4 regions of the Chelatococcus sp. KU-N122 genome follow, and region 2 is predicted to be linked to each of the others. Evidence: predicted binding sites of a transcription regulator. Region 2 holds the regulator's gene; each other region holds the start of a gene.
The links. The regulator LexA, encoded in region 2, represses DNA repair genes until DNA is damaged. The targets are predictions, from matches to a motif close to TGTTCNNNNTGTGTTCNG.
Positions count from the first base shown of each region.

Region 1: the regulator LexA is predicted to act here: its motif matches at 5,379-5,396, upstream of uvrA (excinuclease ABC subunit UvrA).
Region 3: the regulator LexA is predicted to act here: its motif matches at 3,100-3,117, upstream of ACZ5PO_RS07150 (helicase-related protein).
Region 4: the regulator LexA is predicted to act here: its motif matches at 1,566-1,583, upstream of ACZ5PO_RS36000 (PA0069 family radical SAM protein).

Region 1 is NZ_AP043981.1:6,386,125-6,393,795, reverse strand. Features, by position in the region: gene hflX (GTPase HflX) at 1-1,260, shown strand, start outside; gene mazG (nucleoside triphosphate pyrophosphohydrolase) at 1,343-2,173, opposite strand; gene uvrA (excinuclease ABC subunit UvrA) at 2,176-5,115, opposite strand; gene ssb (single-stranded DNA-binding protein) at 5,509-6,006, shown strand; gene ACZ5PO_RS29040 (E22 family MetX-like putative esterase) at 6,089-7,225, shown strand; gene ACZ5PO_RS29035 (hypothetical protein) at 7,188-7,409, shown strand; gene gyrA (DNA gyrase subunit A) at 7,547-7,671, shown strand, end outside.
Region 2 is NZ_AP043981.1:5,689,312-5,696,982, reverse strand. Features, by position in the region: gene trpE (anthranilate synthase component I) at 1-836, shown strand, start outside; gene ACZ5PO_RS25645 (anthranilate synthase component II) at 927-1,532, shown strand; gene trpD (anthranilate phosphoribosyltransferase) at 1,541-2,566, shown strand; gene trpC (indole-3-glycerol phosphate synthase TrpC) at 2,563-3,372, shown strand; gene moaC (cyclic pyranopterin monophosphate synthase MoaC) at 3,369-3,857, shown strand; gene ACZ5PO_RS25625 (molybdopterin molybdotransferase MoeA) at 3,854-5,080, shown strand; gene lexA (transcriptional repressor LexA) at 5,347-6,042, shown strand; gene ACZ5PO_RS25615 (ComEC/Rec2 family competence protein) at 6,052-7,506, opposite strand.
Region 3 is NZ_AP043981.1:1,605,789-1,613,459, forward strand. Features, by position in the region: gene ACZ5PO_RS07135 (aspartate-semialdehyde dehydrogenase) at 21-1,055, shown strand; gene ACZ5PO_RS07140 (carbonic anhydrase) at 1,189-1,893, opposite strand; gene ACZ5PO_RS07145 (HpcH/HpaI aldolase/citrate lyase family protein) at 2,124-3,002, shown strand; gene ACZ5PO_RS07150 (helicase-related protein) at 3,280-6,870, shown strand; gene ACZ5PO_RS07155 (RNA-binding S4 domain-containing protein) at 6,867-7,148, shown strand; gene fdxA (ferredoxin FdxA) at 7,551-7,671, shown strand, end outside.
Region 4 is NZ_AP043981.1:7,974,438-7,982,108, forward strand. Features, by position in the region: gene ACZ5PO_RS35995 (cytochrome ubiquinol oxidase subunit I) at 1-1,392, opposite strand, end outside; gene ACZ5PO_RS36000 (PA0069 family radical SAM protein) at 1,704-2,789, shown strand; gene ACZ5PO_RS36005 (VOC family protein) at 2,822-3,256, shown strand; gene ACZ5PO_RS36010 (ribonuclease HII) at 3,451-4,134, shown strand; gene ACZ5PO_RS36015 (DNA methyltransferase) at 4,265-5,437, shown strand; gene mutY (A/G-specific adenine glycosylase) at 5,446-6,564, opposite strand; gene ACZ5PO_RS36025 (DUF721 domain-containing protein) at 6,637-7,155, shown strand; gene ACZ5PO_RS36030 (DsbA family protein) at 7,260-7,671, shown strand, end outside.

The DNA of each region.
Region 1 (7,671 bases), 700 kb from region 2:
TTGCGCGACGCGGCGGCGCGCCTGGACGAGGCGACCGGCCTTGCCGGCGCGATCGATCTGGATGTGGTCGCGAGCCTCGCCGTTCCCTTGGCCGATGTCCGGCCAGCAACTTATCTCGGTAAAGGCAAGGTCGAGGAGCTGGCCGTCAGAGTGCGGGCGGAGGAGATCGGGCTCGTGGTCATGGACTGCGCCCTGTCGCCGGTGCAGCAGCGCAACCTGGAAAAGGAGTTCGGCGCCAAGGTCATCGACCGGACCGGGCTGATCCTGGAAATCTTCGGCCGACGGGCGCGGACCAAGGAAGGCGCGCTGCAGGTCGAGCTCGCCCATCTCGACTACCAGAAAAGCCGGCTGGTGCGGTCGTGGACGCATCTTGAGCGCCAACGCGGCGGCTTCGGCTTTCTCGGCGGCCCTGGTGAGACCCAGATCGAGGCCGATCGCCGCCTGATCCAGGAGCGGATGGCGCGGATCGAGCGTGAGCTGGAGCAGGTCAAGCGCACGCGTGGTCTGCACCGCGAGAGCCGCCGGCGCGTGCCGTATCCGACCGTGGCGCTCGTCGGCTACACCAACGCCGGCAAGTCGACGCTGTTCAACCGGCTGACCGAGGCGCGGGTGATGGCCGAGGACATGCTCTTCGCCACCCTCGACCCGACGGCACGGGTGATCACCTTGCCGCACGGGTCCAAGGCCATCCTCTCGGACACGGTGGGCTTCATCTCCGACCTGCCGACCATGCTGGTCGCAGCCTTCCGCGCCACGCTGGAGGACGTCATGGAGGCCGACGTGCTGCTGCACGTGCGCGATGTCTCACACGGCGATACCGAGGCGCAGGCGGCTGACGTCGTCTCGATCCTGAACGACCTGGGCGTGGATCCGGCCGCTGGCAGCCGCATCATCGAAGTCTGGAACAAGGCTGATCGGCTCGATCCGGCCGAGACGCTGCGCCTCGGCAACCTGGCGGCGGGTCGCGCCACCGCAGCCCGCCCGGTGCTCGTCTCGGCGCTGACGGGGCAGGGCGTCGACAGGCTGCTCGCCGAGATCGAGGAGCGTCTGGCGAAAGGCCGCCCCGTCTACCGGGTGATCATGGACGCGGCCAACGGCGCAGACATCAACTGGCTCTATGAAGAGGCCGAGGTGCTGGACCGGCGCACGGACGAGGACGGCAGGCTCGTGCTCGCCGTCCGCATCGCGCCGCAGAAGGAGCCCAGGCTGCTGCGCCGGGCCCCGGGCGCCAAGCTGATCCGGCCAGGTGCTGCGGCGTGAGCGGCCGCGCCGCCACGCGCGGAGGCCGTGGTCCGGCAAGGGGTTGGAGCGGGCACGCGGCCTCGCGGATGAGGATCTCGCCCTAAGGTTCCGCTCGCTCGCCGCGTTTGGCGGCGATCCAGTGGGCCTCCATTTCGTCGAGGTCCGCCTCGACGAGCGATTTTCCGCTGGATTCAACAGCTTGCTCGACGTGGCGGAAGCGTCGTGCGAACTTGTCGTTGGTGCCGCGCAGGGCCGTCTCCGGGTCGATGCCGGCATGCCGCGCCAGATTCACCACGGCGAACAGCAGATCGCCGATCTCGTCGCCGAGCGCCGCGGGGTCGCCGTCAGCGAGCGCTTCGCGCACCTCGTCCAGCTCCTCCGCGATCTTGTCGACCACCTGGGCGGTCTGCGGCCAGTCGAAGCCGACCGTCGCGGCCCTGGCCTGCAGCTTCTGGGCCCGGGTGAGGGCGGGCACGTTGGCCGGAACCGCCGCGAGTAGGCCGGCGTCCTCCTCGGCCAGGCCGGCCGCGGCGCGGGCTGCCCGGCGCTCGGCCTTTTCCTGCGCCTTGATGGTTGCCCACAGCCGCGTGACGTCGTCGGCCGAGAGCCCGCTCGCGTCGCCGAACACGTGCGGGTGGCGGCGGATCATCTTGGCCGAAATGGCCTCCACCACGTCGCCGAAGGCGAAGGCGCCGCGCTCTTCCGCCATGCGGGCGTGGAACACCACCTGCAGCAGGAGGTCGCCCAGCTCGTCGCGCAGGTCGACGAGGTCGCCGCGCGCGATCGCTTCGGCCACCTCGTAGGCCTCCTCGATGGTGTAGGGCGCGATCGTGGCGAAGGTCTGCGCCAGATCCCAGGCGCAGCCGCTGCCCGGCGTGCGCAGGCGCGCCATGATGGCGATCAGATCGGCGATATCCCGCGTCGCTTGCACGGTCATTCCGCCGCCTGGGCTTTGGCGGCCGCCTTGGAGGCGCGCTTCAGTGGCCGGCGCGCCAGCACTTCGGCGAGGAAGCGCCCGGTATGGCTGCCCTTGGCCCGGGCCACCTCCTCCGGCGTGCCCTCGGCGACGATGGTGCCGCCGCCGTCGCCGCCCTCCGGCCCCAGGTCGATCACCCAGTCGGCGGTCTTGATGACCTCCAGATTGTGCTCGATGACCACCACGGTGTTGCCCTGCTCGACCAGCTCGTGCAGCACCTCCAGCAGCTTGGCGACGTCGTGGAAGTGCAGCCCGGTGGTGGGCTCGTCGAGGATGTACAGGGTGCGGCCGGTTGCCCGCCGGGCCAGCTCCTTCGACAGCTTGACGCGCTGCGCCTCGCCGCCCGACAGGGTGGTCGCCTGCTGGCCCACCTTGACGTAGCCCAGGCCGACCCGCGCCAGGGTCTCCATCTTGTCGCGGATCGCCGGCACCGCCTTGAACAGCTCCCGTGCCTCGTCGACGGTCATGTCGAGCACGTCGGCGATCGATTTCTCCCGGTACTTCACCTCCAGCGTCTCGCGGTCGTAGCGCTTGCCCTTGCAGACGTCGCAGGTGACGTAGACGTCGGGCAGGAAGTGCATCTCGATCTTGATGACGCCGTCGCCCTGGCAGGCCTCGCAGCGCCCGCCCTTCACGTTGAACGAGAAGCGGCCCGGCTGGTAGCCGCGCGCCTTCGCTTCGGGAAGGCCCGCGAACCATTCGCGGATGGGCGTGAACGCCCCCGTATAGGTCGCCGGGTTCGACCGCGGGGTGCGCCCGATCGGCGACTGGTCGATGTCGATGACCTTGTCCAGGTGCTCGAGCCCCTCGATCCGCTCGAACGGCGCGGGATGCTCGATGGCGCCGTTCAGCCGCCGCGCTACCGCCTTGTAGAGCGTGTCGATGATCAGCGTCGACTTGCCGCCGCCGGAGACGCCAGTGATGGCCGTGAACGTGCCGAGCGGGATCGCCGCCGTCACCCCCTTCAGATTGTTGCCGGTGGCGCCGACCAGCTTGAGCGCGCGGCCCTTGCCGGCCTTGCGCCGCTTGGCAGGCACGGGGACGGTCTTGGTGCCGACCAGATATTCGCCGGTCAGCGACGCCGGCGACTTCATGATGTCGTCGGGGGCGCCCTGGGCCACGATGCGGCCGCCGTGGATGCCGGCGCCGGGGCCGACGTCCACCACGTGGTCGGCCTGCAGGATGGCGTCTTCGTCATGCTCGACGACGATGACGCTGTTGCCCAGGTCGCGCAGGCGCTTCAGCGTCGCCAGCAGCCGTTCGTTGTCGCGCTGGTGCAGCCCGATGGACGGCTCGTCCAGCACGTAGAGCACGCCGGTAAGCCCGGAGCCGATCTGCGAAGCCAGGCGGATGCGCTGGCTCTCGCCGCCCGAGAGCGTACCCGAGGCGCGCGACAGCGTGAGATAGTCGAGCCCGACGTCGAGCAGGAAGGTCAGCCGGTCGCGGATCTCCTTGAGGATACGCCCGGCGATCTCGTTCTGCTTGTCGGTGAGCTCGTCCGGCAGGCGCTCGTACCAGCCGCGCGCCTCGCGGACCGAGAGCTCTGCCACTTCGCCGACGTGGTGGCCTGCGATCTTGACCGCCAGTGCCTCGGGCTTGAGCCGGTAGCCGCCGCATCCGGCGCAGGGCGTCGCCGACATGAAGCGGGAGATCTCCTCGCGCGCCCAGTCGCTCTCGGTCTCCTTGTAGCGGCGCTCCAGGTTGGTGATGACGCCCTCGAACGGCTTCTTCACCTCGTAGGAGCGCGCCCCGTCGTCGTAGGCGAAGCGGATCGGCTCCGAGCCGGTGCCGAACAGGATGATCCGATGCACGTCCTCGGGGAGATCGGCCCAGCGTGCCGTCACCTTGAAGCCGAAGTGCCGGGCCAGCGCGTCGAGGGTCTGGCCGTAATAGGGGGAGGTCGACTTGGCCCAGGGCGCGATGGCGCCGCCGCGCAAGGTCAGCGTCTCGTCCGGCACGATCAGCGCCGGATCGATGCGCATTTCCGAGCCGAGACCGTCGCAGACCGGGCAGGCGCCGTAGGGATTGTTGAACGAGAACAGCCGCGGCTCGATCTCGGGGATGGTGAAGCCGGAGACCGGGCAGGCGAATTTCTGCGAGAAGACGATCCGCTTCGCTTCGCCCTTGGCGTCCGTCTGGTCGGCGTACTCGATGACCGCGATGCCGTCGGCGAGCTCCAGCGCCGTCTCGAAGCTGTCGGCGAGCCGGGCGGCGATATCGCTGCGCACGACGATGCGGTCGACGACCACGTCGATGTCGTGCTTGAGCTTCTTGTCGAGAGCCGGGGCCTCGGCGATCTCGTGGAACTCGCCGTCGATCTTGACGCGCTGGAAGCCGCGCTTGAGGAAATCGGCGAGCTCCTTGCGATACTCGCCCTTGCGGCCGCGCACCACGGGGGCGAGCAGATAGAGCCGCGTCCGCTCCGGCAGGGCGAGCACGCGGTCGACCATCTGGCTCACCGTCTGGCTTTCGATCGGCAGCCCCGTCGTGGGTGAATAGGGGATGCCGACGCGCGCCCACAGCAGACGCATGTAGTCGTAGATCTCGGTCACGGTGCCGACGGTCGAGCGCGGATTGCGGGACGTCGTCTTCTGTTCGATCGAGATCGCCGGCGACAGCCCGTCGATCTGGTCGACGTCGGGCTTCTGCATCATCTCGAGGAACTGGCGCGCGTAGGCCGAGAGGGACTCGACGTAGCGCCGCTGGCCCTCGGCGTAGATGGTGTCGAAGGCAAGCGACGATTTGCCCGAGCCGGAGAGGCCGGTGAACACGACCAGCCGATCGCGCGGGATCACCAGATCCACGTTCTTGAGGTTATGCTCGCGCGCGCCGCGGATGGCGATCACGCGCTGGTCACGGGCGGCCGAGCGGTCGAAGACATCGTCGAGGGGAGCCATGGATCGCCTCAGCGGCTGATGGGGGCGTTCGGACAGGGCCGCCTCGGCGCCGCGGTTCGTTGTTGCACGAGGTTTGCTGTGCATAAGTTTCGTTGTTGCAAATGGCGGGCCTGCTGCCGGCACAGCGCCTCGCGCCCCCTATCTAAGATGAGGACCCGGGAGGCGCCAGCCTGCGGCGCGGTGTATGATTCTGCCGGCAGGTTAGAACAAATCGGGTACATCGGATAGTGGCCTGTTGACCCAGCTCAATTCACGGGCCATGTTGGAACAAATTGAGAACATTGATCCGATGGCAGCCGGCGCTTTCCTGGGGACAACCCCGTGCGTCGGCCGTGGCGCCTTGTGGTCGCCACGGGCAGCTTGCACAAACAGCGCTGGAATATGGAGGGTCGCATGGCCGGCAGCGTCAACAAGGTCATTCTCGTCGGCAATCTCGGCCGCGATCCCGAGACGCGGCGGCTGCCGTCCGGCGAGCCCGTCGTCAATCTGCGCATCGCCACGTCCGAGACCTGGCGCGACAAGGCCAGCGGCGAGCGCAAGGAGCGCACCGAGTGGCATTCGGTCGTCATCTTCAACGAGAACCTGGCGAAGATCGCCGAGCAGTACCTGAAGAAGGGCACGAAGGTTTACATCGAAGGCCAGCTGCAGACCCGCAAGTGGACCGATCAGAGTGGCCAGGAGCGCTATTCGACCGAGGTGGTGCTGCAGCGCTTCCGCGGTGAGCTCACCATCCTCGACAGTCGCGGCGGCGGTTCGAGCGACTACGCCGACGAAGGCGGCGGCGCGCCGCGCGGCCAGGTGAGCCGGGGCGGCGACTTCGGCCGCTCGTCGCCGATGGAGCGCGGCGGCGCATCGAGCTCGCAGATCCTGGACGACGACATTCCGTTCTAGTCTCACCGTTCCAGCCCCACCGATCTGATCCCCGATTGTCAGGCCGGCTCGACCGGCGCGGTCAGCAAGAGGACACGGCACGATGGCAGGGGCGCTCGACGGCATCCGCAAGCAGGTCTTCGAGCTGCCGCGCTACGAGACCCTCGGCGGCCGTGTGCTGTCCGACGTCCGGATCGGCTGGGAGAGCTACGGCACGCTCAACGCCGAGCGATCGAACGCCATCCTGATCTGCCATTATTTTTCCGGCACCAGCCACGCCGCAGGCCGCTATGCGCCTGAGGATGCGCTGCCGGGCTATTGGGATGCCATCGTCGGTCCGGGCAAGCCGATCGACACCGACCGGTTCTTCGTCCTCTCCTCCGACACGCTGATCAATCTCAATGCCCACGATCCCAGGGTCACCACCACGGGGCCGGCGTCGATCGATCCGGCCTCGGGCAAGCCCTACGGACTCGACTTCCCCATCCTGGAGATCGGCGATTTCGTCCGCGTCCAGCGCGAACTGGTGCGCAGCCTCGGGATCGAGAGGCTGCATGCGGTCGCGGGCCCGTCCATGGGCGGCCTGCAGACGTTCGACTGGGCGGCCCGCTTTCCCGACATGGTCGGCCGCATCATGCCGGTGATCTGCGCCGGCGCCGCCGATGCCTGGCTCATCGCCTGGCTCGACGCGTGGGCTGCACCGATCACCCTCGACGCCCACTGGCGCGGCGGCGACTATTACGGCAACGGCGCGCCGACCGCCGGGCTCACCCAGGCGCTGAAGATGGTGGCCCTGCACGCCAACGATCGGCCCTGGGCGCTCTCCACCTTCGGCTCGTCGGCCATGCCCGGGGAAAACCCGCGCGTCGGTCTCTCCCAGAGCTTCGGCATCGTTGGCGGCTTGGCGCAGCTCGCGTCGCTGCGGGTGGCGCTCTGCGACGCCAACCATCTGCTCTACCTGGCGCGAGCCAACCAGCTCTACGTGGCGGGCGGCAGCGAGAGCCTGACCGAGGCGATGGCGCGCGTGCGGGCACCGGTGCTCTACATCACCACGCCCACCGACCATGTGTTCCCGCCGGCGACGGCCGCCGCGACGCTGGCCGCGCTGCGCGACGGCGGAGCCCATGTCCAGCACGTCGAAATCGGCGGCGACTTTGGACATCTGAACGGGCTGCTGACCATCGGCGAGGCGGGCGCCGCCATTGCCGCCTTCATGGACGATCGCCCCGCGGCCCGGTGATCGCAGCGGCCTGGGCGACATCGTTGTCCTGCGCGTCGGGCCGCGGACCGATGAGCCCGACGTCGACGGCGCCCACACCCACGAGGAATACGGCGTCATCCCGTCGATCGTGCCGCGCACCCGGCTGCGCGAGCGCCAGCGGCCGGCGGGCGCGGCCAACGGTCCGTCTCGCTATCGGCGGTGAAATTCCCTATATGGAGGGCTCTACCCGCCCCATGAACCACAGCTCTCAGGGCCTGCATGGATCGCCCTGCGGCCGTGAATCGGCTAGAGCTGGTAAGTCGGTACTGACTTACTCAATCAACAAGACCGGACAAGACTTTGGCAGACGATGACGAGCAGGGCCGCGGCGGCCCCGACGACCTTCCGCCGAGCGGCGACATCACACCGGTGTCCCTGACCGACGAGATGCGGCAGTCGTACCTGGCTTACGCCATGAGCGTAAT
Region 2 (7,671 bases):
CCACGCCGGCGGAGTTCGAGCGGATGGTGGCGCGGGCGCAGGAGTACGTGCGCGCCGGCGACGTCTTCCAGGTCGTGCTCGGCCAACGCTTCGAGTGCCCGTTCCCGCTGCCCGCGCTGTCGCTCTACCGGGCGCTGCGCCGCGTCAACCCGTCGCCGTATCTCTGCTATCTCGACTTCGGCGGCTTCCAGGTCGTCTGCTCGAGCCCGGAGATCCTGGTGCGGTCGCGCGGCGGCAAGGTCACCATCCGGCCCCTCGCCGGCACGCGCCCCCGCGGCGCCACGGAGGCGGAGGACCGGGCGCTGGGCGAGGACCTGCTGGCCGATCCGAAGGAACGCGCCGAGCACCTCATGTTGCTCGATCTCGGCCGCAACGACGTCGGCCGGGTGTCGAAGATCGGCACCGTCAAGGTCACGGAGAGCTTCGTGCTCGAGCGCTACAGCCACGTCCAGCACATCGTCTCGAACGTGGAGGGCGACCTCGATCCCAGCCACGACGCGCTCGATGCGCTGATCGCCGGCTTTCCGGCCGGCACGCTCTCCGGCGCGCCCAAGGTCCGCGCCATGGAGATCATCGACGAGCTCGAGAAGGACAAGCGCGGGCCGTTCGGCGGCTGCATCGGCTACTTCGGCGCCAACGGCGAGATGGACACCTGCATCGTGCTGCGCACGGCGATCGTCAAGGACGGCCGCATGGCGGTTCAGGCCGGTGCGGGCGTGGTCTACGATTCCGACCCCGCCGCCGAGCAGCAGGAATGCGTGAACAAGGCGAAGGCGCTGTTCCGGGCTGCCGAGGAAGCCGTCCGCTTCGCGTCGGCCGCCGGCCGGGGGCAATAGAACGCCGCCGATGCGCCTCAGCCTTGACCACGCCGGCGCTTCGGAGGCAAAGGTGCCCTTTGGCGCCGCCGCAACAGCCCTAACCCGTTCATGCCCCGCATCGTCCTGATCGACAACTACGACTCGTTCACCTGGAACCTGGTGCATCTCATCGGTGCGCTCGGGGTGGACGTCGACGTGCACCGCAACGATACGCTGACGGTGGCCGACGTCGAGGCCATGAAGCCCGACGCCATCGTGCTCTCGCCCGGGCCGTGCACGCCGAACGAGGCGGGCATCTGCCTCGATCTCGTGGCGACGCTCGGCCCCTCGGTGCCGACCTTCGGCGTCTGCCTCGGCCTGCAGACGATCGGCCAGGCCTACGGCGGCGACGTGGTGCGGGCGGCGCTGCCCATGCACGGCAAGCTATCGGCCATCCGCCACCAGGGCCGCACCATCTTCCGCGGCATCAACGGTCCGTTCGCCGCCACCCGCTATCACTCGCTCGTCGTCGACCGCAAGACATGCCCGGCGCCGCTCTCGATCGTCGCCGAGACCGACGATGGCGTCATCATGGCGCTGTCGCACACCGATCATCCGGTGCACGGCGTGCAGTTCCATCCCGAGAGCATCATGTCCGAGCACGGCTCGACCATGATGCGCAATTTCCTCGACCTCGCCGCCGCGTGGAACAGCGCCCGGCGCGGCCCTTCCTGACGAAAGCCATGGACGCCTTCAAACCCTTCATCGCCAAGGTCGCCACCGGCGCCCCCCTCACCCAGGACGAGGCGCGCGCGGCATTCGAGACGCTGCTGTCGGGCGAGGTGACGCCGGCGCAGGCCGGCGCCTTCCTGATGGCGCTGCGCGTGCGCGGCGAGACCGTGGACGAGATCGCCGGCGCTGTATCGGCGCTGCGCGCCCGCATGATCCGGGTGAAGGCGCCTGCCGATGCCATCGACATCGTCGGCACCGGCGGCGACAACGTCGGCACCTACAACGTCTCGACGCTCGCCTCGCTCGTGGTTGCCGCCTGCGGCGTCACCGTGGCGAAGCACGGCAACCGCGCCGCCTCCTCGAAATCGGGCGCCGCGGACGTGCTGACGGCGCTGGGCGTCAGGATCGGCCTCGACGCCGACGCGGTCGGCCGCTGCATCGAAGGCGCCGGCATCGGCTTCATGTTCGCGCCCGGCCATCACGCCTCGATGCGCCATGTCGCGCCGGTGCGCACCGAGCTCGGTACGCGCACCCTGTTCAACCTGATCGGCCCCTTGGCCAACCCGGCCGCGGTGAAGCGGCAGCTGCTCGGCAGCTTCTCCGAGACTTGGCTCGAGCCGATGGTCGAGGTGCTGCGCACGCTGGGCTCCGAGCGCGTCTGGGCGGTGCACGGCTCGGATGGTCTCGACGAGATCACCATCACCGGCCCGACCCAGGTGGTGGCGCTCGACAACGGCACGATCAGCCGCTTCACGGTGGCCCCCGAGGACGTCGGCCTGGGCCGGGCCAAGCTCGAGGATCTCAAGGGGGGCGATCCGGAGCACAACGCCCTGGCGCTCAAGCGTGTGCTGGACGGCGAGAAGGGCCCCTACCGCGACATCGTCGTCATCAACGCGGCCGCCGCCCTGGTGGTCGCCGGCCGCGCGGCGAACCTTGCGGAGGGCGCAAGCCTGGCATCGGCCGCTCTCGACAACGGCGCCGCGTTCACCACACTCTACAAGCTGATCTCGCTCTCCAACGACGGAAGCGGCGCGTGAGCAACGTCCTCGATCGCATCGGCGCCTACAAGCGCGAGGAGATCGCCGCGGCCAAGGCCGCGGTCCCGCCGGCGGACATGGAGCGGCGTGCCGCTGCGGCGCCGCCGCCGCGGGGTTTCGCCGCGGCGATCAGGCAGCGCATCGCGGCGGGGCAGCCCGCGCTGATCGCCGAGATCAAGAAGGCAAGTCCCTCCAAAGGCCTCATTCGGGAGGACTTCGATCCGCCGGCGCTGGCTCGCGCCTACGAGGACGGCGGGGCGGCCTGCCTGTCGGTGCTCACGGATGCACCCTCGTTCCAGGGCCGGCCCGAATACCTGGGCGCCGCCCGCGCGGCCTGCCGGCTGCCGGTGCTGCGCAAGGATTTCATGTACGAGCCCTATCAGGTGTTCGAGGCGCGCGCCTGGGGCGCCGACTGCATCCTGATCATCATGGCCGCCGTCGACGACGGCCAGGCCGCCGCCCTCGCCGACGCCGCCGCTTCGGTCGGCATGGACGTGCTGGTCGAGGTGCACGACGCCGCCGAGCTCGACCGCGCCTTGGCCCTGCCGTCCCGGCTGATCGGCATCAACAACCGCGACCTCAGGACGTTCGAGACGAGCCTGGAGGTCTGTGAGCGGCTGGCGCCGCGCGTTCCGTCGGACCGCATCGTCGTCGGCGAGAGCGGGATCTTCACGCCGGCCGACATCGCCCGCCTGGCGGCAGTCGGCATCGACACCTTCCTCGTCGGCGAGAGCCTCATGCGCCAGCCGGACGTCGCCGCCGCGACACGCGCGCTGCTGCGGCGCGAGACGGCCGCCGTGCCATGAGCCGCCTGAGCCACCTCGACGACAGCGGCGCCGCCCGCATGGTCGACGTGGGCGACAAGGCGGCGACGGCTCGCGTGGCGTTGGCCGAAGGGCGGATCGTCACGCGCCCGGAGACGGTTGCCCTCATCCGCAGCGGCGACGCCAAGAAGGGTGACGTCCTCGGCACGGCGCGGCTCGCGGGCATCATGGCTGCAAAACGCACGCACGAGCTGATTCCCCTCTGCCACCCCCTGCTCATCACCAAGGTCGCCGTCGACCTGTCGCTGGACGACGCCCTGCCCGGCGTCACCGTGCGGGCCGAGGTAAAGGTCAACGGCCCGACCGGGGTCGAGATGGAGGCCTTGACCGCGGTGTCGGTCGCCTGCCTCACCGTCTATGACATGGTCAAGGCTGTCGATCGCGACATGCGCATCGAGGGGATCCGGCTGCTGCGCAAGGAGGGTGGGCGCTCCGGCACATGGCACGCCCAGGACGTCGTCCCATGAAGCCCATGCTGTCCGTCGACGAAGCGCTGCGACGCATCCTCGCCTCGGCGGCGACGCCGACGGAGGCCGAGGATGTGGCAATCGCCGCCGCCCATGGCCGCACGCTGGCGTGCGATCTCGCCGCCCGCCGCACCCAGCCGCCTTTCGATGGTTCCGCCATGGATGGCTATGCGGTCCGCGCCGCCGACTGCCCGGCGCCCGGCGCCACGCTGCGCCTGATCGGCACCAGTGCCGCCGGCCATCGCTTTCCGGGCACCGTCGGGCCGGGCGAGACCGTCCGCATCTTCACCGGCGCCCCCGTCCCGGCCGGTGCCGACACGATCATCATCCAGGAGAACGCCGAGGACGCGTCGGCCGGTCAAGCCGTCCGCTTCGCCACGGCGGCCGAGCCCGGCCGCCACATCCGCCCCGCCGGGCTCGACTTCAAGGCCGGCGACGTCCTGCTCGAGGCCGGCGACCGGCTCGATTTCCGGCGGCTCGGCCTCGCGGCGGCGATGGGCCATCCGACCCTGCCGGTGCGCCGCAAGCCGCGCGTCGCCCTCCTGGCCACGGGCGACGAGTTGGTGCGCCCCGGCCAAGCCGCCGGCGAAGACCAGATCGTCAGCTCCAACAGCTACGCCGTGGCCGCGCTGACGGAGGCGGCCGGCGCGGAGCCGCTCGACCTGGGTATCGCCCGCGACGACAGGGCCGCCCTCGTCGCGGCCGTGGAACGGGCCGGCGCCGCGGCGGCCGACGTGCTGGTCACCCTGGGCGGCGCCTCCGTCGGCGACCACGATCTGGTAAAGGACGCTCTGGCGGACGCCCGCATGGAGCTGGACTTCTGGCGCATCGCCATGCGCCCCGGCAAGCCGCTGATGCACGGCCGGCTCGGCTCCATGATCGTGCTGGCGCTGCCCGGCAACCCGGTTTCGGCCATCGTCTGCGGGACGCTGTTCCTCGTCCCCCTGCTGCGGGCCCTGCAAGGTGATCCGCGCGCCGGCGGCGACAGAAGCATCGCTGTCCGGCTCGGCAGCGACGTCGGCGCCAACGACGCCAGGCAGGACTACCTGCGAGCGCGGGTGACACCGGGCGAAGATTTGCCGGTCGCCACGCCGGCGAGCCTGCAGGACAGCTCGCTGCTCAGGGTGCTGGCCGACGCCGAGGCGCTGATCGTGCGGCCGCCCGGCGCGGCCGCGGCGCGGGCCGGCGAGATCGCGCGCGCCATTCCGCTGATAGGATGTTGAGCTGAAAGCCGGCGGCGCGCTGCCCAGCTAGTTGTTGCAGAACACAGCGAGAACGGCTACATATTGTTCATGCTTTGTTTCGACAAGCGAGTCGAGCCGGCATGAGCATGATGCGGAAACGACCGGGCGGCTTGCGCCGATGCTCGCTCTCGGTGCGAGATAATGTCGTGCTCTAACCTTTTGGAATGGATCGCGGGAGCATTGTGGGCGCCGTGATCTGCGGCCTGCCGATCGGGCGGCCACGAGCGCGACGGGACGGACCGACCATGTTGACCAGCAAGCAGCATGAGCTTCTGCGCTTCATCAATGAGCGTCTCCGCGAAACGGGCGTGCCGCCATCCTTCGACGAGATGAAGGAGGCCTTGGACCTCAAGTCCAAGTCCGGCATCCATCGCCTGATCATGGCGCTCGAGGAGCGCGGCTTCATTCGCCGGCTGCCCAATCGGGCGCGGGCGGTCGAGATCATCAAGCTGCCGGAAACCGCGGGCCCGCAGCCGAGCCGCCGCTTCAGCCCGAGCGTCGTCGAGGGCGGGCTCGGACGCGTCAAGCCGGCCTCGGCCGACGGCGAGGACGATCGCAAGGTCATCTCCGTCCCGGTGATGGGGCGGATTGCGGCGGGCGTGCCGATCAGCGCGATCCAGAATCGCAGTCACACGCTCCAGCTTCCGGTGGAACTGCTGTCGTCCGGAGAGCACTACGCGCTTGAGGTGCGCGGAGATTCGATGGTCGACGCGGGCATCCTCGAGGGTGACACCGTCGTCATCCGTCGTCAGGACACGGCGAACACGGGCGACATCGTGGTGGCGCTGATCGACGACGAGGAAGCGACGCTGAAGCGGCTGCGCCGACGGGGCTCCTCCATTGCGCTGGAGGCCGCCAATCCGGCCTACGAAACCCGCGTGCTCGGACCCGACCGGGTCAAGATCCAGGGCAAGCTGATCAGTCTGGTGCGCCGGTACTGAGCTCGCCGCTCACGGCTCGTCGGCAGCAGCCGTGTCGTCCGGCCCCGGAGCGGCGTCCGGTGCGGCGGGTGCAGGCTCGGGTTTGGGCCTCGGCGCCGGCGCATTGATCCAGGGACGCGATCGGTCCTCGCCGCGTGCGGGGGTGGTTTGCAACACCCCGTCCCCGGCCTTGACTGCGACCGCGCCGGCGCGCGCCAGGCGCGGGCCGTCAAGCACCAGCGCGGCACCGCACGTTGACGGCGCCGCACGCCTGGAGATCACCACGTCGGCCCGCGCGCAGTCCTCCTCGAAGGCGCGCCGGTCGACGATGAAGGCGACGGCGCCGCCGTCAGCCAGGCGGCCGACGCAGCCGAAGCTGTCGCAGCGGGCGCCGGCGCGCAGGGTCGGGTCGGAGGGATGCCTGCGGTCGCCATCGGCCCGCAGCCATTGCTCCACCACGAAGCCGGAGGGCTTGCCGAGGATCAGGAGCCGGCCATCCTCGCCGCGCACGGCCGCCCCGTCCGCCCGGCGATCCACCAGGATGTCCGGCCGTTGCGGATGAGCGGCCAGCAGCAGGCCGACGACGACTGGCGCCAACGCGCCCCAGCGCAGCGCCGTGCTCCATAGCGTGAACCATAGGATGGCGACGACGAAGGCACCGAGGGCCCAGGCCGACATCGCCGGCATGCCGACCGTCGACTGCTCGATCGTCGCGATCAGGCGCGAAGCCCACAGGATCGGCTCGGTAGCGAGCCCCATGACCCACCAGATCGGCCAATCGAGACCGAACGGATAGGCGACCATGCCGGCGACGGCCGAGGGCATGACCACCAGCGAAATGAACGGCAGCGTCAGCACGTTGCCGAGAATGCCGAGCGGATTGAGCTTCTGAAAATGGTAGGCGCTGAAGGAGCCGGTCGCGAACTCGGCCACCGCCGTCGTCACGACGGCGGCGAGCAGCGCCCGCCCCAATCGGCCGAGCACGCCGAGGGGCGCGTCCTGCGCCCGGGCCAGGCCGGTCAAGCTGCCGGTGCGCTCGGCCACGGCGATCAGGCCGGCGACCGCGGCAAACGACATCTGAAAGCTCGGCCCGAGCAGGCTTTCGGGCTCCATGGCCAGGACGATCAGCGCGGCAATGGCCAGGTTGCGCATGGCCAGCGCCGGACGCTCCACCAGAATCGCCCCGAGCATGACCAGCGTCATCACCAGGGAGCGCTCGGTGGCCACGTCGGAACCGGTGAAAATGCAGTAGGCGGCGGCGCCGACCATGGCGATCGCCGCCGCGATCTTCTTGATCGGCCAGGCCAGGGCCAGTCCCGGCAGGAGGGCGAGCAGCGCCCGGCTCGACCAGAAGAAGACGCTGGCCGTGAGCACCATGTGCAGGCCGGAAATCGAGACGATATGGTAGATGCCGGCGGCGCGCAGGATGTCGTTGGTGTCCTCGGTGATCTGACCGCGCTTGCCGGTGACCAGGGCGGCCGCCACGGCGCCCGCCTGCCCCCGAATGCCGCCGCGATCCGCGCGGTGACGACGGAGCGGGCAGCGTCGATAGCGGCGGCCCACCGCACCGACCGCGGCGCTTCGGCCGCGGCCGGGGTCAGCTCAATGGCGCCGCTGACCGAGCCGACCGCGCCGAGCCGCTTGAAGTAG
Region 3 (7,671 bases), 4.1 Mb from region 2:
TCGCCGAAAGGATTGACGTCATGGGTTTCAAGGTCGCTGTCGTCGGCGCCACGGGCAACGTGGGCCGCGAGATGCTCAACATTTTGGACGAGCGCGCCTTCCCCGCCGACGAGGTGGTGGCGCTCGCCTCGCGCAAGAGCATGGGGCAGGAGGTCTCCTACGGTGACCGGCTGCTGAAGGTGAAGGATCTGGCGACGTTCGATTTCGGCGACGTCGACATCTGCCTGATGTCGGCGGGCGGCGATGTCTCCAGGGAATGGTCGCCGCGCATCGGCGCCCAGGGCGCCGTCGTCATCGACAATTCCTCCGCCTTCCGTATGGATCCCGACGTGCCGCTCATCGTGCCCGAGGTCAACGGTGAGGCGGTGCGCGGCTACACCAAGAAGAACATCATCGCCAATCCCAATTGCTCCACCGCGCAGCTCGTCGTCGCGCTGAAGCCGCTGCACGACAAGGCGGTGATCAAGCGCGTCGTCGTCGCCACCTACCAGTCGGTCTCCGGCGCCGGCAAGGACGGCATGGACGAGCTGTTCGAGCAGACCCGCGCCGTCTTCACGGCGAGCGAGCTCAAGACCAAGAAGTTCCCCAAGCGCATCGCCTTCAACCTCATTCCGCACATCGACGTCTTCATGGAGGACGGCTTCACCAAGGAAGAGTGGAAGATGGTGGTGGAGACGAAGAAGATCCTCGATCCCAAGATCAAGCTGACGGCAACCTGCGTGCGGGTGCCGGTGTTCGTCTCCCATTCGGAATCCGTGAACATCGAGTTCGAGAACCCGATCACGGCGGAGGAGGCGCGCACCATCCTGCGCAATGCGCCGGGCTGCGTCGTCATCGACAAGCACGAGCCCGGCGGCTACATCACGCCGCACGAGGCGGCCGGCGAGGATGCCACCTACATCTCGCGCATCCGCGAGGACCCCACCATCGACAACGGCCTCGCCATGTGGGTGGTGTCGGACAATCTGCGCAAGGGCGCGGCGCTCAACGCGGTGCAGATCGCCGAGGCGCTGATCAACCGCAAGCTCATCCAGGCCAAGCGCAAGGCGGCTTGAGAAGCTTTCGCCTTAGACGATGGATGGCCGGGTCAAGCCCGGCCATGACGACCCCAGGCGAAGCGCATACCGTTCCGCGTCATGGCCGGGCTTGACCCGGCCATCCATCCGCTGAGCAACAAAAGCCCCTGCTTCAGCTCCAGCGCATGCCCTGGCCGGCGCTGCCGGCCGCGCCTTCGACCGCGGGGGCGAACGTGCCGGTCTGCGGATCGCGGATCAGCAGCACCCCGTTGGCCACGCCGAAATAAGCGCCGTGCAAGGCCAACTGGCCGCGCTCGACGAGGATGCGCACGCACGGAAACGTCAGCAGGTTGCGCAGGCTGAGCTCGATCGCCGCCAGCTCCAGCCGCGTCACGTAGTCGGCGGCCGTGCGCTGTTCCGCGGTGAGGCTTTCGTCGAGGCGCTCGGCGGCAGGCGCGATCAGCGTCATCCACTTGCCGATGAAGTCGCCGGGCGAGAGCGGATCGGCCTTGTTGGCGAAGGCCTTGATGCCGCCGCAGCTCTGATGCCCGAGCACCACGATGTGCCTCACCTTGAGCGCCTGCACCGCGAACTCGAGCGACGCCGACGTGCCGTGGTAGTCGCCGCCCGTCTCGAACGGCGGCACCAGGTTGGCCACGTTGCGGACGACGAACATCTCGCCCGGGCTGGCATCGAAGATGACCTCGGGCGAGACGCGGCTGTCGCAGCAGCCGATGATCATGACCTCGGGGCTCTGGCCCTTCTCGGCCAGGATCTCGAAGCGCCGGCGCTCGCCGGGGAAGCGGCTGTCGAGAAAGGCGCGATAGCCGTTCTTGAGCTGGGCCGGGAATTCGGATGAGATTAGCGCTCGGGCCATTGCATCTCCTTAACCGAAGCGGACAGGCCCGTTGCCTAGAGCATTTCCAGACCGGATGCACATCCGATCTGGAAATCCACCGAGGTCGCGGGCCAGGGGCGCTGGTCCTGCGGCCGGGTGATGGCGCCCGGTCGCAATGCGCGCCCGCCTTCGCTATAGCGCTTGCGCCGCAGGCTGACATCGGCCAACGGATGACTATGCTGCATCGCCATAGGTAGGAGAAAGCATAGATGACCGCCATCCGCCCCCGCCGCAGCGTGCTCTACATGCCCGGCTCGAACGCCCGTGCGCTCGAAAAGGCCAAGACGCTGCCGGCCGATGCGCTGATCCTCGACCTGGAGGACGCGGTGGCGCCGGACGCCAAGCAGACCGCCCGCGAGCAGGTGTGCGCCGCGGTCAAGGCCGGCGGCTACGGCCCGCGCGAGCTGATCATCCGCGTCAACGGCCTGGACACGCCCTGGGGCGGCGAGGATCTGGAGGCTGCGGCCGCCGCCGGCCCGGACGCCATCCTGGTGCCCAAGGTGTCGAGCCCGGCCGTGCTCGCCGACGTCGGCCGCCGGCTCGCCGGCGCGCCCGCGGGCCTCGCGGTGTGGGTGATGATCGAGACGCCCGCTGCCATGCTCGACATCGCCGCGATCGCCGCGGCGGCGCGCGACAAGTCGACGAGGCTCGCCTGCTTCGTCATGGGCACCAACGACCTCGCCAAGGAGACACGGGCACGCCTGGTGCCGGGCCGGGCGCCGATGCTGCCGTGGCTGTCGCTGGCGCTCACGGCGGCGCGGGCCGAGGGCCTCGACATCCTCGACGGCGTCTACAACGACATCGCCAACCTGGACGGCTTCAAGGCCGAGTGCGAGCAGGCCCGCGACTTCGGCTTCGACGGCAAGACGCTGATCCATCCGAGCCAGGTGGAGCCCGCCAACGACATCTTCTCGCCGCCCGCCGAAGAGGTGGAGCGGGCGCGCAAGATCATCGCCGCCTTCGCCCTGCCGGAGAACGCCGGCAAGGGCGTGCTGTCGCTCGACGGGCGCATGGTGGAGATCCTGCACGCCGAGATCGGCAAGCGGATCGTCGCCGTGGCCGACGCCATCGCGGCCCGGCAAGGCTGAGCGTCGCCGCTGGCGTTGTGGCGGATTTCGAATCCGGTCCCATATCTAGCGGTGAACAGAACGTGACTCCGGCCGGGTCGTCGATTCGGCCGCGTTTCGTTCGGGACTCGTTCCGCTTGTAGCGACGGCGGACGGCGTCCCGCAGGCCGGCCGGCAGGCCGGCGTGTTCGCCCCGTGGGCGTGGGGCCCGGAGCATCGCGATCCGATCGCGAAGCGCTCCAGGCCCTGCCCCGAACGGTCTTCCTCCCGGCGCCGCCGTCTGCGCCCTGCCCGGCCCATGACCATCACCACACTTCCCGCCTCCGTGCGTGCCCGCGGCGTCACGGCCGTATTGGGCCCGACCAACACGGGCAAGACGCACCTCGCCATCGAGCGCCTGGTGGCTCACGAGACCGGCATGATCGGCCTGCCGCTGCGGCTGCTGGCGCGCGAGGTCTACCAGCGCGTGGTCGAACGCGTCGGCCCCGAAGCGGTGGCGCTGGTCACCGGCGAGGAGAAGGTCAAGCCGGCGCGAGCGCGCTACTGGATCGCCACCGTCGAGGCGATGCCGCGCGACATCGACGTGGCCTTCTGCGCCATCGACGAGATCCAGCTCGGCGCCGACTTCGGCCGCGGCCACGTCTTCACCGACCGCCTGCTCAACATGCGCGGCCGCGCCGAGACCCTGATCATCGGATCGGCGACCATCCGGCCGCTGGTCGAGCACCTGCTGCCGGGCGCCAACATCGTATCGCGGCCGCGGCTTTCGACGCTCGCCTTCGCCGGCGAGAAGAAGGTGACGCGGCTGCCGCCGCGCTCGGCCATCGTCGCCTTCTCGGTCGAGGAGGTGTACGCCGTCGCGGAGCTGATCCGGCGCCAGAAGGGGGGTGCGGCGGTGGTGCTCGGCGCGCTCTCGCCGCGCACCCGCAACGCCCAGGTGGAGCTGTTCCAATCGGGCGACGTCGACTACCTGGTGGCGACCGACGCCATCGGCATGGGCCTCAATCTCGACCTCGACCACGTCGCCTTCGCCGGCGACCGCAAGTTCGACGGCTTCGGCTTCCGCCGCCTGACCCCGGCCGAGTTCGGCCAGATCGCCGGCCGCGCCGGGCGCCACATGCGCGACGGCACGTTCGGCACCACCGGCCGCTGCCCGGCCTTCGAGCCCGAGCTGGTGCAGGCGCTCGAAAATCACAGCTTCGATCCGCTGCGCCAGCTGCAATGGCGCAATGCCAGCCTCGACATGCGCTCCATCCGCGCCCTGCAGGCCAGCCTGTCGGTGGTGCCCAAGGAGCCCGGCCTCACGCGCGCGCCGATCGCCGACGACGTGGCGGTGCTCGAAGTGCTCGCCGCCGACGCGGAAATGCGCGACTATGCCAAGCGGCCGGCGGACGTCACGCGCTTGTGGGACGTCTGCCAGGTGCCCGACTACCGCAAGGTCTCGCCGCAGGCGCATGCCGAGCTGGTGGGCACCCTGTTCCGCTCGCTCATGCGCGACGGCGTCATTGCCGATACGTGGTTTGCGCGCCAGATCGACCAGGTGGACCGCACCGATGGGGACATCGATGCGCTGTCTGCTCGCATCGCCCAGGTGCGGACGTGGACCTATGTGGCCAACCGGCCGGACTGGCTGATTGATCCGGAGCATTGGCAGGGGCGCGCCCGTCAGGTAGAGGACAGGCTTTCCGATGCCCTGCACGAGCGGTTGGCGAGCCGTTTCGTCGACCGGCGGACCAGCGTTCTGATGCGCCGCCTCAGAGAGAATGCGCACATGGAAGCAGAAGTAACGCCGGCAGGCGACGTGAGCGTAGAAGGCCAGCACATCGGCCAGCTCAGCGGATTCCACTTCGCGCCCGACCCGGACGCGAGCGGCCCGGAAGTGAAAGCACTGCGCGCCGCCGCCCAGAAGGCGCTGGCGAGCGAGATCGAGGCACGGGCCGAGCGGCTCTCGGCCGCCGCCGACGAAGCGCTGGTGCTGTCCAACGACGGCACCGTCCGCTGGCTCGGCGATGCGGTCGCCAAGCTCGCCGCCGGCGAGAAGCTGCTGACGCCGCGGCTCATCCTCATCGCCGACGAGCAGCTCACCGGCGCAGCCCACGACAAGGTCGAGGCACGGCTCGAGCTGTGGCTCAAGGCCCACGTCGCCAAGCTGCTCGGCCCGCTGTTCGCCCTCGAGGAGGCCGCCGACCTGACGGGCCTCGCCCGCGGCATCGCCTTCCAGGTGGTCGAGGCGCTGGGCGTGCTCGAGCGCTCGCGCGTCGTGCAGGACGTCAAGGCGCTCGACCAGGCCGGACGGGCGCAGCTGCGCAAGCACGGCCTGCGCTTCGGCGCCTACCATATCTATGCGCCGCAGCTGCTGAAGCCGGCGCCGCGGGCGCTCTCGGTGCAGCTCTGGGCGCTCAAGCACGGCGGCCCCGCCGCCAAGGGCGTCGACGACCTGCCGCACCTCGCCGCCTCCGGCCGCACGTCGATCCCCGTGGACCCGGAGGTCGATCGGCAGCTCTACCGCGCCGCGGGCTTCCGCGTCTGCGGCAACCGCGCCGTGCGCGTCGACATTCTGGAGCGGCTGGCGGATCTCATCCGTCCCGCCGTGACCTATCGGCCGGGCGTCACGCCCGGCGATCCGCCGGCCGGCGCCGCCGACGGCGAAGGCTTTGTCGTGACGGTGTCGATGACCTCGCTCGTCGGCTGCTCCGGCGAGGACTTCGGGTCGATCCTGCGCTCGCTCGGCTATGTGGCCGAGCGGCGGCCCGGCCCACCCATCACCGTGCCGCTGGTGCCCAAGGCACCGGTGACGCCGGTCGTGGTCACCGATGCGGCGGCCGCGGCGGACCCGGAGGCCGACGCGGATCATGAGGTCGACGGCGGCGTCGAGACGCTGGCCGGCACCGCGGTGGACGACGACGCAAGCCCGGACGAGGGGCTCGAGGCCGACGCCGCGGCGGCACCCGAAGCGATAGCGACGGCGCCCGAGGAGGCTGCCGACGTGACGGCCGAGCCGCAGCCGCCTCACGCCGACGCGCCGCAGGCCGTCGAGACCGAAACGGCGGCCGAGACGCCGGCCGCTGCGGCCGCGGAGCCGGCGACGGCGGCTCAGGAGCAGGCCGAACCGACGAGCGGCGACGATCAGGCCGCGGCCGACGCGGGCGCAACGGACCATCCGGCTGCCGAGCTCGCTGCCGCCGAACCGGACCGGCCGGCCGACGAGCCGGCCGTGACGGAGGCCGAGGCCGCGACCGAGACGGCGGCCGCTGCGCAGACGGAGACCACTGCGCAGACGGAGGCCGATGCGGAGACGGAGGCCACCGCCGAGACGGACGTCACGGCGGAGGCTGAGGTCACGACCGAGGCGGCGGCCCCGGCGGAGGCCGATGCGGTCGCCGCGGCGCCCGCGCAGCCCGCCGAGCCCGAGGTGATCGAGGTCTGGCGTCCGCACCGCCACCAGCACCAGCGGCAGAACCGGCCACGGCATGACGGGGCGCGCTCGCAGGGCCGCGGCTTCCGCCGTGACGGGGCAGCGCAGGGCGGCGCCCCCCAGGGCGAGCAACAGCGCGCCGGCCAGAGCCCTGACGGACAAGGTGACGACCGGGGCGACGGGCAGCGCGGCGGGGCGGGACGTCCCGGCCGCTGGCGGGGCGGCCAGCGCCCGGACCAGCGCCGTGACCAGCGGCCCGAACGGCCGGCGGAGGCGGGGGCGGGCGAGCACCGGGACGGCGGCCGCGGCGGCCGCAAGGACGGCGGCCGCGGCGATCGTCGGCCCGAGTTCCGGCCCGACAACCGGGGTGACCGGCGGGGCGGCGGCCCCAAGCACGACAAGGCGCCGGATCCCAATTCACCCTTCGCCAAGCTGCTGATCCTGAAGGAGCGCATGGAGTCGGGCGAGCGGTGAACGAAGCGCCCGCGCGCCAGCGTCTGGACAAGTGGCTCTGGTATGCCCGCATGGCCAAGACGCGGAGCGCCGCGGCCAGGCTCGTCAGCGACGGCGCCGTGCGGGTCAACGGCGTTCGGGCCGAGGCCCCGGCCCGCGCCGTCAAGATCGGCGACGTGCTGACGCTGGCGCTGCCGCATGCCACCCGGGTGGTCGCCATCAAGGATCTCGGCGAGCGGCGTGGGCCGGCCCTTGAAGCCGTCGAGCTCTATGACGACATCGGAGGAGGCGGTGGCTGACGTCGCGGCCGGAGCCCTCCCGGTCAGGCTGCGACCGTCGCCAGGGACGCTCCAGGCTTCCGACACGCGCCCGCCCGATGGCGGGTCGATCTGCGCGAGGCGCTTGGGCATGCCCCATCAGCTGGGGATCCGATCGGTCGGAAATGCTCCAGCGCCTCGAATCCGGAGCGCTTCTTGCCGGTCGGACGAGGCCACTGATTGGAAGCGCTCTAGTCATTGCGACGCAGCGACGCTTGCGCCGGTAGAGCGGAGCCGCTAGAGCGCCCTTTCGCGAAAGCCCGACGGGCGGGAGTCGCTCGAGAGCGCACGGGTGGACACCTGGCCTCGGCCCGAACGGCAACTCCTCGATCGCAACGGCCGATCGTCCCACCACGGCACCGGAAAGGTCCCCGAGAGGCACCGATGACCTACGTCGTCACCGAGAATTGCATCAAGTGCAAGTATATGGATTGCGTGGAAGTCTGCCCCGTGGACTGCTTCTACGAGGGCGAGAACATGCTCGTCATCCATCCGGACGAATGTA
Region 4 (7,671 bases), 2.3 Mb from region 2:
GGCGCCTTGGGTGGCATGGCGCACGGCGCCTTCGGCGGCCGAGAGGGGCCGGTGCGGCATGCCCTCCGGCAACGCCGTCGTGCCCTCGTCGGGACCCCTGTTGACCAGCCGGTTGATGAACAGGATGCCGACGCCGAAGACCAGGCAGTACACCACGACGAACAGGATCAGCGACACCAGCACGGCCTCGAAGGCGACCGGCGACCGGGCGTCGACGGTGCGCAGAATGCCGTTGGCGATCCACGGCTGGCGGCCGATCTCGGTGGTGTACCAGCCCGCAACGATGGCGATGAAGCCCAGCGGCCACGCCCAAGACGCCGCCGTCAGCCACAGCCTGCTCTCGAACAGCCGGCCGCGCAGCCACAGCACGCCGCCCCAGATGGCGAGCCCCAGCATCAGCACGCCCATGCCGACCATGATGCGGAAGCCGAAGAACGGTGGCGCCACGGGCGGCCGATCCTGCGGCGCGAAGGCCTTGAGGCCAGGGTAGATGCCGTTCCAGTCGTGCAGGATGATAAAGCTGCCGAGGTGCGGGATGGCGATCTGGAAATCGTTGCTCTCGGTCGTCTCGTTGGGCCACGCGAACAGCACCAGCGGCGCCACCTCCTGCGCCGGCCAGTGGCCCTCGATCGCCGCCAGCTTGGCCGGCTGGTACTTGGCCGTCGCTTGGCCATGGAAGTCGCCGATGATGATCTGCGTCGGCGTCAGGATCAGGGCGAGACCGAGGCCCATGCGCACCATGGTCTTTGCCTGCAGCTCGAACTGGCCGGCGAGCAGATGGCGGGCGCCGACCGCCAGCACGACGACGGCGGTCGTGAGGTAGGCGGCGATCACCATGTGGGCAAGGCGCAACGGAAAGGTCGGGTTGAAGACGATCTGCAGCCAGTCCACCGGAAAGGCGATGCCGTCCCGCATCTCGTGCCCGGTGGGATATTGCATCCAGCTGTTGGCCGAGAGGATCCAGAAGGCGCTCATCAGCGTGCCCAGCGCCACCATCAGCGACGACACGAAGTGCAGCCAGTCCGGCACCCGGTTCCAGCCGAACAGCATGACCCCGAGGAACGTCGCCTCCAGGAAGAAGGCGGTCAGCACCTCATAGCCGATGAGCGGGCCGATGACGTTGCCCACCACGACCGAGAAGCGGCTCCAGTTGGTGCCGAACTGGTAGGACAGCACGATGCCCGACACGACGCCCATGGCGAAGGAGACCGCAAAGATCTTGGTCCAGTACCGAGCCAGGTGCTTGTAGCGCTCGTCCCCGGTCCACAGATGGCGGGCCAGCAGCGTCGCGACGAAGGCGGACGTGCCGATGGTGAAGGCGGGAAAGATAATGTGCCACGTGACGGTGAAGCCGAACTGTATGCGTGCCAGGAGCGCTGCATCGAGTTCCATGGGACCCCTCCATCACCGTCTGCCTACGTTTTAACCTAAAAGAGCCGTGTTCGCGCCTCAAATCTGGCGCCGCGGCGGGTTCGGCGCGGCGTCGCCTCGTCCTGCCCTTAATCCACGGAAAATGTGCAGCTTTCCTGACAGGTCAGACCGCCTGTCGCTTTGCCCCTTGCATTTGTTCCCTGTTTGTTCTGATAATCAGAAATGATCGGGAGTGGAGATTCGGCATGGCGGCGGCGAGGCGCAGCGCCCTCAGGCGGCGCACGGACGTCAGCGACGAAGTGATCAGCGTACGGGTGGCGCCGGTCGACCCGATGGCCCATGTCGGCCACCAGGTCGACCCGGACCGGCGGCGTGGCCGCGGCGCGGTCACCAACCCGGCGCCGCGGTACGAACCGACCCACCGCGAGGATGAGGACGACGGCTGGGGCGGGCTCGAGGCGCTTGCCCCGTTCACGACCGAGGTGTCGATCGAGAAGCCGCGCACCATCATCACCAGGAACGATTCGCCCGACATCAGCTTCGATCGCTCGATCAATCCCTACCGCGGCTGCGAGCATGGCTGCGTCTACTGCTTCGCGCGCCCGACGCATGCTTATATGGGCCTGTCGCCCGGGCTGGATTTCGAATCGAAGCTGTTCGCCAAGCCCGATGCCGCCGCGCTCCTGGAGAAGGAGCTGTCGGCGGCGGGCTACACGCCGAGGACGATCGCCATCGGCACCAACACCGATCCCTACCAGCCGATCGAGAAACGCTACCGCATCATGCGGCAGGTGCTCGAGGTGCTCGAGCACTTCAGCCACCCGGTCGGCATCGTGACCAAATCGGCGCTGGTGGCGCGCGACATCGACATCCTGTCGCGCATGGCGGCGCGCGGGCTCGCCAAGGTCGCGGTGTCGGTGACGACGCTCGATGCCAAGCTGGCGCGCACGATGGAGCCCCGGGCGGCGACCCCGGAACGGCGGATCGAGACGATCCGGGCGCTGGCGGCGGCCGGCATCCCGACCACCGTCATGGTCGCGCCCGTGGTGCCGGCGGTGAACGATGCGGAGATCGAGCGCATCCTGGAGCGGGCGCATGAGGCCGGCGCGCGCGAGGCCGGCTATGTCCTGCTGCGCCTGCCGCTCGAGGTCCGCGACCTGGTGCGCGACTGGCTCATGGCGAACTACCCGGATAAGGCCCGCCATGTGCTCTCGCTGGTCAAGTCGACGCGCGGCGGCAAGGACTACGATTCCACCTGGGGTGAGCGCATGGTCGGTTCCGGCCCATACGCCTGGATGATCGGGCGCCGCTTCGAGGTGGCGTGCGAGCGCATCGGCCTCAACAAGCGGCGGGCACGGCTGAAGACCGACCTGTTCGCCAGGCCCAAGTCCGACAAGGGCCAGCTCAGCCTGTTCTGACCGTTTCGATCCGCAGTTCCCGGAGCAAAGCGATGACCATCGCGCCGCGCGTCAACCTGATTACCCTGGGCGTCGACGACCTCGACCGCAGCGGCGCCTTTTATGAGCGGCTCGGCTGGCGGCGCTCCGCCACCGCCGGCAGCCCGTCGGTGGCGTTCTTCGCCCTCGACAACGTGGTGCTGTCGCTGTTTGGACGGGCGAGCCTGGCCGAGGACATGGGGCTCCTCGAGGCGCGGCCGGGACGAGGCGATGTCAGCCTGGCCATCAACGTCGAGAGCCCGGCAAAGGTCGACGAGGTGCTGGCAGCGGCCGTCGAGGCCGGCGCCAGCCTGCTGAAGCCGGGGCAACCCGTGTTCTGGGGCGGCTACTCCGGCTACTTCGCCGATCCGGACGGCCACGCCTGGGAAGTGGCCCACAACCCGTTCTTTCCCCTCGATGCGCGGGGCCGGATCGTCCTGCCGGCTTAGCGCATTGCACCATCGGACGAGATCATCCGATGGTGCGGAAATGCTCATAACCTTTTGAATCTGGAGCGCTTCTCTCTGATTGGGTGGGTCCACCGATCAGAAAGCGCTCTCGGCGCGAGCCGCGGTCCCTTTGCCAACTGCATTTCGATGGTCGGGGGCTTGAGCTTGCAGGCGCACACGGCATGCTGGCGCCCATGGCCCGCCGCCCGACGACCGATTCGCTGCCCATGCTCCTGCCGGAAGGCCCGACCTTCGACCGGGAGCGGCGCCTGCGCCGGCGCGGCGTCTGGCCGGTCGCCGGCATCGACGAGGTCGGACGCGGCCCGCTCGCCGGCCCGGTGGTGGCGGCGGCCGTGGTGCTCGATCCCCGCGATATTCCCGACGGGCTCAACGACAGCAAGGCGCTCGACGGGGAGACGCGCGAGGCGCTCTATCCCGTCATCATGGCCAAGGCGCTCGTCGGCGTCGCCTGCGTCTCGGCGCGCGAGATCGACGACACCGACATCCGCAAGGCCTCGCTCGCCGCCATGAGCCGCGCCCTGGCGAGCCTGCCGGTTCCCGTCAGCTTCGCGCTCGTCGACGGCCGCGACCGCCCGGCGGTGCCGTGCGAGGTCGAGGCGATCGTCCGCGGCGACGCCCTGGTCGCCTCCATCGCCGCGGCCTCCATCGTCGCCAAGGTCGTGCGCGATCGGCTGATGCGGCGGCTGTGCCGACATTATCCGGTCTACGGCTTCTCCCGCCACGTCGGCTATGCCACGGCCGAGCATCGCCGCGCCATCGAGCTCCACGGCCCCTGCCCCTATCACCGCTTGAGCTTCGCGCCCTTCCGCCTGGTCGAAGCTGCCGCCACGCCGGTGGCGGCGGAGCTGGTTCCTTAAAGCATCACCCACGCCGCTGCTGGAGCGGAAGTGCCAAAACGAGACGCCGACGCTGCGGGCCGTGCAACTTCGTTTTTACCCCATTCCCCCATGATCCGGATCCGTAAGTTGCGTAACCGGTATAGGCGACATGGGTATCATGCATACCGGAATCGCCGGCGCCGTCTCCCGGATTCAGGTCTCGCGTACCGGGACGACCGCGCCGGATTCCCGGTTGGGCTCACCGCCCCCTCTCGACCGCATCATCGTCGGCGATTGCATCGCCAGCCTCGATAGCCTGCCGGACTCCAGCGTCGACCTGGTCTTTGCTGATCCGCCCTACAACCTCCAGCTCGAGAGCGCGCTGACGCGCCCCGATCAGAGCCTCGTCGACGCCGTCGACGACGATTGGGACAAGTTCGCGAGCTTCGGCGAATACGATGCCTTCACCCGGCGCTGGCTCACCGCCTGCCGCCGCGTGATGAAGCCCGATGCGTCGCTGTGGGTCATCGGCTCCTACCACAATATCTTCCGGGTGGGCGCCATCCTGCAGGACCTGGGCTTCTGGATCCTGAACGACGTCGTCTGGCGCAAGGCCAACCCGATGCCGAACTTCCGCGGCCGGCGCTTCACCAACGCGCACGAGACGCTGATCTGGGCGACGCGCAGCACCTCCAAGCGCTACACCTTCCACTACGAGGCGCTGAAGGGTGGCAACGACGACCTGCAAATGCGCTCGGACTGGTTCATTCCCCTGTGCACCGGGGACGAGCGGCTGAAGGATGCCGAGGGCCGCAAGGTTCACCCGACGCAGAAGCCCGAGGCGCTGCTCGCCCGCGTGCTGCTGGCGTCGTCGAACCCGGGTGATGTGATCCTCGATCCGTTCCTGGGCACCGGCACCACGGCCGCAGTGGCCAAGAAGCTGGGCCGCCGCTTCATCGGCCTGGAGCGGGACCCGGTGTATGCAGCCGCGGCCGAGCGGCGTATCGCGGCAGCATCGCCGGTGGCTCCGGCCGCCGTCGCCACCGCGCCCGCCAAGCGCAGCGAACCGCGCATCCCCTTCCTGTCTCTGGTCGAGGCGGGCCTGATCCAGCCCGGCGAGATGTTGAGGGACCAGCGCGGCCGGCACCAGGCGCTGGTGCGGGCCGACGGCACCCTCATGCTGGGACCGGCGGTCGGATCGATCCACAAGATCGGCGCCCTGGCCCAGGGGCTCCCCGCCTGTAACGGCTGGACCTTCTGGCACGTCGAGCGCGCCGGTGCCGGCGTCCTCATCGACGAGTTGCGCAGCGCGTTCCGCACCACCTTCAAGGCCGCCGCGTAAGCACCGGTTCAGCCGGCCGGGCCGACCTCGACGCCCGCGTGAGCGAGCACCTTGCGCATCAGGTTGGGCAGCGCCTCGCCGCCCAGCGATGCCGCCGGGGCCCAGCGACAGCCCTGTGGCGCCGGCGCGTCGTGCGCCACGTCGGCGCGCGCCACGGTGAGCTCCAGCGGAAAATGCGTGAACACGTGGCGCACGACGCCCGGCAGCCGCCGCCATCGCGCGGCGAGCGGAGGAGCGGCAGGGGCCACCGGGGATGGTTCGGGCGTCCAATCGCTGCCCGGCACCTCGGCCATGCCGCCGAGCAGCCCGCGCGGGGGCCGCGTCCTGAGCAGCACCGCGCCGTCCGCCCGCACGCACACGAACGCCGCACCGCGCCGCAGCACACCCTCACGCTTGGGCGTCTTCTTCGGAAACACGTCCTGCTGGCCGCTGCGCCGCGCGGCGCAGGGCTCGGTGAGCGGACAGAGCGCGCAGGCTGGCCGCTTGGGCGTGCAGATGGTTGCGCCCAGGTCCATCATGGCCTGGGCGAAATCGCCCGGCCGCGCGTGCGGCACCAGCGCGGCGGTGCGCGCGCGGATGGCGGGCTTGGCCGCCGGCAGCGGCTCTTCCATGGCGTAGAGCCGGGTGATGACGCGCTCGATGTTGCCGTCGACGGGAGCGGCCGGGCGATCGAAGGCGATGGCGGCGATCGCGGCGGCCGTGTACGGCCCGATGCCGGGCAGAGCCAGGAGCTCGGCCTCCTCGTCCGGAAAGCGGCCGCCAGGACGGGCGGCGACGGCCTTGGCGCAGGCGTGCAGGTTGCGCGCCCGGGAGTAGTAGCCGAGCCCCGCCCAGGCCTGCATCACCGCCTCCGCCGGTGCCGCCGCCAGTTGCTCGACCGTGGGGAAGCGGGCCAGAAAGCGCTCGAAATAGGGCCTGACGGCAGTGACGGTGGTCTGCTGCAGCATGATCTCGGAGAGCCAGACCCGGTAGGGGTCGGGCCGCTCGCCCGGCCGCGCTCGCCACGGCAGCGCCCGGCGGTGGCGGTCGTACCAGGCGAGCAGCGCGGCGGCTTCCGGCCCGCTCGAAGCCGATGCGGCGCCGGCGGACCGGCGGGCCTTTGAAGCGGCGGCGGCGGAGGTTACCATCAGCCCTACCTAGCCCGGACCGGCGGGGCCGCAAAGCGGTTGCGGCTCCCGGTCCGGCGGGCGGACCGACGCATGAGCAAGCCCCCCTTTCGCCCCCGCGGCGCCATGCCGCTCGCCGACATGGTCGACGTCTGCCTCGGGCCGGCGCTGGCGGCGCAGGGCTTTGCCGCCAGCGACGTGATCGTCGCCTGGGCCGACATCGTCGGGCCACGCCTCGCCGCCCATACCCAGCCCCTGCGCCTCGAATGGCCGCGCCGGGCCCGCGACGGCGACGGACCGGCCCGGCCGGCGGCGCTGGTGGTGCGCACCACCAGCGCCTTTGCGCTCGAGCTGCAGCACATGGCTCCGGTGGTCATCGAGCGGGTCAACACCCATTTCGGCTGGCGCTGCGTCGGCCGCATCGTCATCCGCCAGGGCCCGGTCGCGCGCCCGGCCGCCCGGCCGGCGCGGGCCGCGCCGGATGCGGCGGCGATCGCCGCCGCCCACGACCTGACGGCCGGCATCGAGCAGGAGCCCCTGCGCGCGGCGCTGCAGCGGCTCGGCGAAGCCGTGCTGTCGGCGCCCCGCACCGGCATCAGCGGCCGCACTTGACGGCTGCTGATGTTGCCACAATTGCTTGCGCAATGTCCGAAACTCGGACCAGACGCCGATGACGCCTTGGATTCCCAGCGCCACGGGCAACTCAGGAGACTGACATGATCACACGCCGTCGCGTGCTCGAGACCATGGCCGTGGGCGCGCTTCTGGCGGCGGCAGGCCGATGGATGCCGATCGCCCCGGCCGCCCTGGCCCAGGATGCCAAGCCCGAGGAGCTGAACCAGCCCGGTCCGCTCGGCGACGTGACGCTCGGCAGCCAGGACGCCAAAGTGAACATCATCGAGTATGCGTCGATGACCTGCTCGCACTGCGCCGAGTTCCACGAGAAGACGTTCCCGATGCTGAAGTCGAAGTACATCGACACCGGCAAGGTGCGCTTCACCCTGCGCGAATTTCCCCTCGATCCGCTGGCCACGGCCGGCTTCATGCTGGCGCGCTGCCAGGGCAACGACAAATATTATCCGATCACCGACCTGCTGTTCTCCAAGCAGCAACAATGGGCTTTCACCG